One region of the Mesorhizobium sp. M0208 genome, then DNA from elsewhere that is predicted to be linked to it. Evidence: predicted binding sites of a transcription regulator. Region 1 holds the regulator's gene; the other holds the start of a gene.

What was found. Region 1 encodes PhoB, which activates phosphate uptake and scavenging genes when phosphate is short. Its sites were predicted from a motif close to TGTCATNNANCTGTCAT; they were not measured.
Region 2: the regulator PhoB is predicted to act here: its motif matches at 2,307-2,323, upstream of phnF (phosphonate metabolism transcriptional regulator PhnF).

What each region holds. Positions count from the first base shown of each region.
Region 1 is NZ_JAMYSP010000003.1:257,402-261,885, forward strand. It holds gene pstB (phosphate ABC transporter ATP-binding protein PstB) at 1-730, shown strand, start outside; gene phoU (phosphate signaling complex protein PhoU) at 763-1,470, shown strand; gene phoB (phosphate regulon transcriptional regulator PhoB) at 1,487-2,176, shown strand; gene NKJ17_RS05110 (ROK family protein) at 2,186-3,430, opposite strand; gene xylF (D-xylose ABC transporter substrate-binding protein) at 3,715-4,484, shown strand, end outside.
Region 2 is NZ_JAMYSP010000042.1:13,395-17,878, forward strand. It holds gene NKJ17_RS28615 (ABC transporter permease) at 1-426, shown strand, start outside; gene NKJ17_RS28620 (zinc-binding alcohol dehydrogenase family protein) at 497-1,513, shown strand; gene phnF (phosphonate metabolism transcriptional regulator PhnF) at 1,526-2,269, opposite strand; gene phnG (phosphonate C-P lyase system protein PhnG) at 2,404-2,865, shown strand; gene phnH (phosphonate C-P lyase system protein PhnH) at 2,865-3,476, shown strand; gene NKJ17_RS28640 (carbon-phosphorus lyase complex subunit) at 3,478-4,484, shown strand, end outside.

The sequences.
Region 1 (4,484 bases):
CCTCAACTTCTACTACGGCCAGAGCAAGGCGCTTAAGGACATCAGCCTGTCGCTGCCCGAGCGCAGCGTCACGGCCTTCATCGGCCCTTCGGGTTGCGGGAAATCGACGCTGCTGCGCGTCTTCAACCGCATCTACGAGCTCTACCCGAAACAGACCGCCGAGGGCCAGGTGCTGCTTGACGGCAAGAACATTCTCGACCGGTCGCAGGATCTCAACCTCCTCAGGACAAAGATCGGCATGGTATTCCAGAAGCCGACGCCGTTCCCGATGTCGATCTATGAGAACATCGCCTTCGGCGTCAGGCTCTACGAGAATCTCGGCAAGTCCGAGATGGACGGCCGCGTCGAGCAAGCGTTGAAGCGGGCCGCGCTGTGGAGCGAGGTCAAGGACAAGCTAAACGCCAGCGGCTTGAGCCTGTCCGGCGGCCAGCAGCAGCGGCTCTGCATTGCCCGCACCGTGGCAGTGAAGCCGGAAGTCATCCTGCTCGACGAACCGGCTTCGGCCCTCGACCCGCTGTCGACGGCCAAGATCGAGGAACTGATCGACGAGTTGCAAGCCGACTACACGATCGTCATCGTCACCCACAACATGCAGCAAGCGGCGCGCGTGTCGCGCCAGACCGCCTTCATGTATCTGGGTGAACTGGTCGAGTTCGACCGGACCGAGAAGATATTCACGTCGCCCCGCGAGAAGCGCACGCAGGACTACATCACTGGCCGCTTCGGCTGAGCCGTTCCGATCATGCATATGAGGACAGGACCATGGGCGAACACACAGTCGCTTCTTTCGACGAGGATCTCGAGCAGATCAGCAAGCTGATCCGCGACATGGCCGACCTCGCCGGTTCGATGGTCGGCGGGGCGACCAAGGCCCTGTTGAATTCCGATAACGTGCTGGCGCAACGCGTCGTCTCCGACGACGCCATCATGGATGCGCGTCAACGCGAACTGGACGATCGCGCCATCACCCTGATCGCCAAGCGCCAGCCAATGGCTCACGATCTGCGCCATGTCGTCGGAGCGATCCGCATGGCCGGCGACCTCGAACGCATCGGCGACCTTGCCAAGAATATCGCCAAGCGTGTGAGCGCGGTCGGCCTCAGCGCCACGCCGCGCGACCTATCGCATTCCATCGATGCGATGGCGCAGCTAGTGCTCATCCAGGTGCAGGGCGTCATCGAGGAGTATGCTGCAGGCGATGCGGCCGCCTTGGCCAAGCTGCGCGCCGCCGACGAGCGTATCGACGTCAAATACACGTCCGTGTTCCGCGAGCTGTTAACCTACATGATGGAAGATCCGCGCAACATCACTGCTTGCACGCATCTGCTGTTCTGCGCCAAGAATCTCGAGCGGATCGGCGACCATGTCACCAACATCGCCGAAAATGCGTATTATGTGCTGACCGGCGAACAATTGCCGGTCAATCGTCCGAAGCAGGACGAAACGACAATGTCCGCGCCGGTGACATGATGGGGGTGCCCAGCCGATGATCGCACCACGCATAATGGTGGTGGAGGACGAGGAGCCGTTGGGCGTGCTGCTCCGCTACAATCTCGAATCCGAAGGCTACCAGGTCGAGGTGGTGACACGCGGCGACGAAGCCGAGATCCGTTTGCAGGAGAATGTGCCCGACCTTCTGGTGCTCGACTGGATGATACCGGCGGTTTCCGGCATCGAGCTCTGCCGCCGGTTGCGCGTGCGCCCCGAAACCGAGCGGCTGCCGATCATCATGCTGACCGCGCGCGGCGAGGAGAGCGATCGGGTGCGCGGTCTTTCGACCGGCGCCGACGACTATCTCGTCAAACCGTTTTCGACGCCGGAATTCATGGCCAGGGTCAAGGCGCTGCTGCGGCGCGCCAAGCCGGAAGTGCTGTCCAGCGTGCTGAAGGTCGGCGACATCGTGCTCGATCGCGAATCGCACAGGGTCTATCGCAAGAAGAGCGAAATCAGGCTCGGGCCGACCGAATTCCGGTTGCTCGAGTTCATGATGCGGCATCCGGGCCGCGTCTTCTCGCGTAGCCAGTTGCTCGATAATGTCTGGGGCGAGACGATCTACATCGACGAACGCACCGTCGACGTCCATGTCGGGCGGCTGCGTAAAGCCGTCAATAACGGCCGCATGCCGGATGTCATCCGCACCATCCGCGGTGCCGGCTATGCGATCAGGGAAGATTGACCCGCCTGGTCAGGCGACGTTCTTTCTGACGCCGGGCCTCATTTGCGCGCCCGGCGCGAAAATCTCCTGGTCGACGAAGCTTAACGCCCGCATCGCGCAGCCTTCGCGGATCAGCGGCAATTCGTTCGGCTCGGTATCGAAGGAGATCGAGCCCGAGTGCTGGCCGCCGGCGGTCTGGGCGATGGCCTTGCGCAAGGCCGGCTCGATCAGATCGAAGGCGGCGGCACTGGCGCCGACCATCGCGACCGGTGCCGGATCGATCAGCGCGAACAGCGAGCCGAGACCGAAACCCAGCGCTTCGCCGGCCTTGCGGTAGGCCTCGCGTTCCGGCCCATCCTTCTCGCGCGCGCGGGCGGCCAGCGCGCGCATGTCGGCGTCGCTGACGTCGGCGATAGGTTCGCTGTCTTCGCTCATCTGCCTGGCGTTGCGCCAGATGGCATAGTTGCCGGCATAGGCTTCGATGCAGCCGCGCCGCCCGCAACGGCAGAGCGCTCCGCCCGGACGATGGATCATGTGGCCAAATTCGCCGCCCGAGGAATGCGTCCCGGTGAACAGTTCGCCCTTCAGCACAAGCCCCATACCGATGCCATGCGAAAGCAGGATGGCGATGAAGTCGTCGCGATAGCGATCCGGATCGCGCCAGCGCAAAGCCACCGCCATCATATTGCAGTCGTTCTCCACCGTGGCCGGGATACCGAATTCGTCTTCCAGCATGTCGGCAAAGGCGATGTCGGTCTGCGGCGTGATCGGCGACCACAGCATGGCGCGTGCAGGGGAGTCGGTAATGCCCTGAATCGCCAGGGCGATGCGGGCGACACTGCGGGCGTCAAGGTCTGGGTCCTCGAGCCGGCGCCGGACGATGGCCATGCATTCGCGGATCAGCTCGTCGCGCGGCATGGTCAGCGTGTCCAGCCGGCGCTGTTCCTCGGCGACCACCTGTCCCGCATAGTCGATAATGGCGGCCGACAGGAAATTCAGTGACAACACCACGGTCAGCACCGCCGCCGCTTCCGGGTTGAGGGCGAGGCCGACCTGCGGACGACCGCGTTTCAACGAAACGGCCTCACTTGCCTTGCTCTCGGCGAGGATGCCTTCCCGTATCAGGTCGGAGGAGATCGCCGATATGGTTGAATGACTGAGGCCGGTGGTGGCTGCGATCTCCGTACGCGACGGCTGGCCGGCCCGGCGCACCGCCGAGATCACCATCGCCCGGTTGCGCCGGCGCAAATCGTCGTGGCGGATTCCGACCGACATCGTTTTGCTTTCCTCCCGGTTGCCGCGGCCGCTCATGAACCGGAAGCCGTCGGTAATGTCCGACAAATAGTGTCGGATGCGGCAAATAGTGTCAGATGCAGGTGGCGCTGTCATCGTTTATTCCGACGCTCGAAAAAACTCGCACAGTCATCAAAATCCATCACAATCGATGTTGACAGCAGCCGGAGATCGGGCCAGTATTTTTTCGAGGCTCGAAAAAATTAGAGCTTCTAAGCTGGTCGTTGAGCAATTGGTCACGCCGTACGCGGCGCAGGGAGGATATGATGAAGAAATTCACGACCGCCATTCTGGCGGGTGTCGCCATGACGCTGGCGCTGGCGTCGGTGGCGCAGGCGAAAGACAAGGTCATCGGCGTTTCCTGGTCGAACTTCCAGGAAGAGCGCTGGAAGACCGACGAGGCCGCAATGAAGGCGGCCATCGAGGCCGCCGGCGACAAGTATATTTCCGCCGACGCACAGTCCAACCCCGGCAAGCAGCTCACCGACGTCGAGAGCCTGATCTCGCAGGGTGCCAATGCGCTGATCATCCTGGCACAGGATGCCTCGGCCATCGGGCCGGCCGTGCAGAAGGCACTGGACGAAGGCATCCCGGTCGTCGGCTATGACCGGCTGATCGAGAACAAGGACGTGTTCTATCTGACCTTCGACAACAAGGAAGTCGGCCGCATGCAGGCCCGCGAAGTCTTCAAGGTGAAGCCGGAAGGCAACTACGTCTTCATCAAGGGTTCGGGTTCCGATCCGAATGCCGATTTCCTGTTTGCCGGTTCGATGGAGGTGCTGAAGGAGGCCATCGACAGCGGCAAGATCAAGAATGTCGGCGAGGCCTATACGGACGGCTGGCTGCCGGCCAACGCTCAGAAGAACATGGAACAGTTCCTGACCGCCAACGACAACAAGGTCGATGCCGTGGTCGCGGCCAATGACGGCACCGCCGGTGGCGTCGTCGCCGCGCTGACGGCGCAAGGGCTGGCCGGATCGGTTCCGGTCTCGGGCCAGGACGGCGACCACGCCGCACTGAACCGCATCGCGCTTGG
Region 2 (4,484 bases), on a different contig from region 1:
ATCCCGGCCTACATCTTCCTGCACCACAGCCGCTGGGGCCGCTATCTGTTCTCGGTCGGCTCCAACGCCGAGGCGTCGCGCCTGTCAGGCGTCAACGTCCAGCGCACCATCTATATGGCCTACACGCTGTCGGGGCTGTGTGCGGCATTCGTCGGCGTGCTGCTCGCCTCGCGCATCGGCATCGGCAATCCGACACAGGCCGAGGGCTGGGAATTGCAGGCGATCGCCTCCTCGGTGATCGGCGGCACCTCGCTGTTCGGCGCTGTCGGCTCAGTGCACGGGCCGCTGCTCGGCGCCTTCATCCTTGCCACCATCAACAACGGCGCCAATCTGCTCAACGTCAACGCCTTCTGGCAGCGCATCATCACCGGCGTGCTGATCATCGTCATCGTCTACTTCGACGGGCTACGCCGCCGCGGCAAATAGACCGCCTCCCCACAACCGCCGGCCTCGCGACAGCAGAGCCGGCGGTGCCATGAACCGACTGGATTGAAGCATGAAAGCCGTCGTCTGCCGCTCGCCCGGCGAACTTGTCCTCGAAGATCGTCCGGCGCCTGGCGCGCCGCCAGCCGGCTGGGCGCTGGTCGCCGTCAGCCATGTCGGCATCTGCGGCACCGACTATCACATCTTCGAAGGCAAGCACCCGTTCCTCGCCTATCCCCGCATCATGGGCCACGAAGTTTCCGGCACCGTGATCGAGGTTGGTGAGGGCGTCGATCTGGCAATCGGCGAACCGGTGGTCGTCAATCCCTATCTCGCCTGCGGCAAATGCATCGCCTGCCGGCAAGGCAAGCCGAATTGCTGCGTTAAGATCGAGGTGCTCGGCGTCCACCGCGACGGCGCCATGTGCGAGCAAATCCTGGTGCCGGCGCAAAATCTTTATCCGGCAAACGGCTTGTCGCTGGCCGATGCTGCTGCCGTCGAATTCCTGGCGATCGGCGCGCATGCCGTGCGGCGCTCGCTGGCTGATCCAGGTGCGCGCACGCTGGTCATTGGCGCCGGCCCCATCGGGCTCGGCACGGCGCTGTTCGCCCGCATCGCCGGGCTCGACGTGACGCTGCTCGACATGAGTGCGGAGAGGCTGGGTTTCGCCGAAAGCGAACTCGGCTTCGCGACCCTCGACGGCTCGCAGGGCGCTGCTGCGGACCTGGTGCGGCAAGCAACCGACGGCGACGGTTTTGACATGGTTTTCGATGCCACCGGCAACACCCAGTCGGTGCAGTCGGCCTTCGCCCATGTCGCGCATGGCGGGGCGCTGGTCCTGGTCAGCGTCGTCAAGGACGACATCGCCTTTTCCGATCCCGAATTCCACAAGCGCGAGATGATGCTGATCGGCAGCCGCAACGCGCTGCGTGCCGATTTCGACCATGTCGCCGCCTCGATCCGCAACGGCGCGGTGCCGTTGGCAAAGCTCGTCACGCACCGCACGACGCTTGGCGAAACGCCGCACGATCTTGCCCGCTGGGCGCATGAGAAGTCCGGCCTGATCAAGGCCGTTATCCAGGTCGCATGATGCTGGCGCACCTCAAAGCGCCGACAGTTTGAGCTCGATCCGCTCGGCCGGGAAGCGCGACTCCGAAAACTGGATCGGCTGACCGTCGGGCGTGACGTTGACGGCGACCGTCACCAGCACGATGGCGCCGGGCTGCAGGTCGAGGTCCGCAAGGTCGGCCGCATCGGCATGGCGCGCCGACAACACCGTCGATTGCCGCAGATAGTCGTCAATGCCAAAACGTGCCAGCGATGCGGTGATCGAACCGGTTTCCGCCATGGCAGCATCGATGCCGGCAAAGCGCCTGGCATCGAACCAGCCGGCAGCGCGGGACACTGGCATTCCATCGGCTTCGCCGCGCGTTTCCAGACGTATCACGTCGGCCCCCTTTGCAAGGCCTAAGCTCTCTGCCACACGACGGTTGGCAGGCTCGACCGATGACGCAAGCAAGGTGATATGCCGGTCGGACGCCTGTCCTTGCAATCCCTCCGAAAAGCGGGTGCGGGCGCCGATCGGATATGACAGCCGCCTGCGCGACAGCACGAAGGTGCCCCGCCCCTGCTCTGCCCTGAGCACACCCTCCTGCACCAGCGCTGCAATGGCGCTGCGGACGGTGTGGCGGTTGACGCCATAGCGCTCGGCAAGTGCCACCTCCGGCGGCAACGCCGCATTTTCGGGAAAATCGCCGACGGAAATCGAATGCAGTATCTGATCGGCGATCTGCCGCCACAGCGCGACACCGCTGCGCCGCTCGATGCTGTTGGCTTGTCCGATCATTTTCTGCCCCAACCTTTGCGCCCCCTCTTCTCGCCCTTGTCATGCACCCGTCATAGACACGCATTAGATAATAGGTATAATTTGTATAATTGTCTATATCAATAGACAAATTTCGATGCAAGGGAATGTTAACCATGCGAGGACAGGAAGCCCGCGATCAGGCTGGGCGCAAGGCCGTTATGGCAACGCTGGCGCAATCGACCGGCGACGATATCGTCCGTCTGTGGAACGAAGCCGGCCTGCCTTCGGAGGCGGAACTCCTGCGCGGCCCCGAAACCGGCCTGGTCACCGTGCGTGGCCGCATCGGTGGCGGCGGCGCGCCGTTCAACGTTGGCGAGACGACGGTCACCCGCGCCACCGTCCGGCTCGCCTCCGGACAGGTCGGCCACTGCTATGCGCTCGGCCGCGACAAGCAGAAGGCAAGGCTGGCGGCAATCGCCGATGCGCTGTGGCAGGACCCGGCTCACCGCAACGAGGTCGAGACCAGGCTCGTCGCGCCCTTGCAGGCGGCACTGGCCGAGGCCCGTGACCAGCGCCGCGCCGAGACGGCGGCGACCAAGGTCGATTTCTTCACCATGGTACGCGGAGAAGACTGATGGACATCGTAACCCAAGCGATCGAAGGCGGCTTTGCCGATCCGGTGTTCGACGCCCAGACGGTCTTCCGGGCAGTGATGGACGCGATGGCCCGGCCGGGCACACTGCAGCCCCTGCCGGTCTTTACCCGTCCACCGACGCCGCTGTCAGCCACCGCGGGCGCCATTGCGCTGGCGCTGTGCGATAACGACACGCCGCTCTGGCTCGACCCCGCCTTGCAGGCTTCAGCGACGGTGAAATCCTGGCTTGGCTTCCATACCGGCGCGCCGCTGGCCAACACCCCGGCCGACGCGCATTTCGCGCTGATCGCCACGCCGGCCGAGATGATGGCGCTCGACGGGTTTTCGCAAGGCACCCAGGATTATCCCGATCGCTCCACGACGCTGATCCTCGAGATCAGCGATCTTGTCTCCGGCGCTCCGCTGCTGCTCGAAGGCCCGGGCATCGAGAAGACGGCGACGATTGCGCCGGCGCAAATGCCGCGCCATTTTGTCGAGCAATGGAAGCAGAACAACCAGCGCTTTCCGCGTGGCATCGACATCATCCTCGCCACGTCCGAAGCAATTGCCTGCCTGCCGCGCACGACGCGCATCAAGACGATGGAGGCATAGGATGTATGTCGCGGTAAAGGGTGGCGAAGCGGCCATTCGCAACGCCCACAAACTGCTCGCCGACCGCCGGCGCGGCGATCGTTCGGTGCCCGCACTTCGCCTCGACCAGATCGTCGAGCAACTGGCGCTCGGCGTCGACCGGGTGATGAGTGAAGGTTCGCTCTACGACAGGGAATTGGCGGCACTCGCCATCGTCCAGGCGCGCGGCGACATGATCGAGGCGATCTTCCTCATTCGCGCCTATCGCACCACGCTGCCGCGTTTCGGCTACACCAAGGCGGTCGACACCGGCACGATGCTGGTCGAGCGGCGGGTGTCGGCGACCTACAAGGACCTGCCCGGCGGCCAGTTGCTCGGCCCGACTTTCGACTACACCCACCGGCTGCTCGATCCCGAGCTTGCCGCAGGCGGCGAAGTCGCCGAGCCGGAGCAGCGTGCAGGCGAGCCGGAAGCCATGCCGCGCGTGTCGGCCATCCTCGCCCGCGAGGGCCTGATCGAATCCGACGGCGACATGCCTGAAGACCATGTCCCCGGCGACATCACCCGCGAGCCGCTCGAATTCCCGATGGCGCGCGACATCCGCCTGCAGGCGTTGTCGCGCGGCGATGAGGGGTTTTTATTGGCGCTCGGCTATTCCACCCAGCGCGGCTATGCGCGCAACCATCCCTTCGTCGGCGAGGTCCGTATCGGTGAGGTCGAGCTGGAGCTCGACGTGCCGGAACTGCCTTTCGCAGTGCCGCTCGGCAGTATCCGCGTCACCGAGTGCCAGATGGTCAACCAGTTCAAGGGCTCGGCCAAGGCGCCGCCGCAATTCACCCGCGGCTACGGCCTCGTCTTCGGCCAGAGCGAGCGCAAGGCGATGGCCATGGCGCTATGCGACCGCGCGCTGCGGGCGGCGGAGTTGGGTGAGGATGTCGTCGCCGCCGCCCAGGACGAGGAGTTCGTCATCTCGCATTCCGACAATGTCCAGGCGACCGGCTTCGTCGAGCATCTGAAGCTGCCGCACTA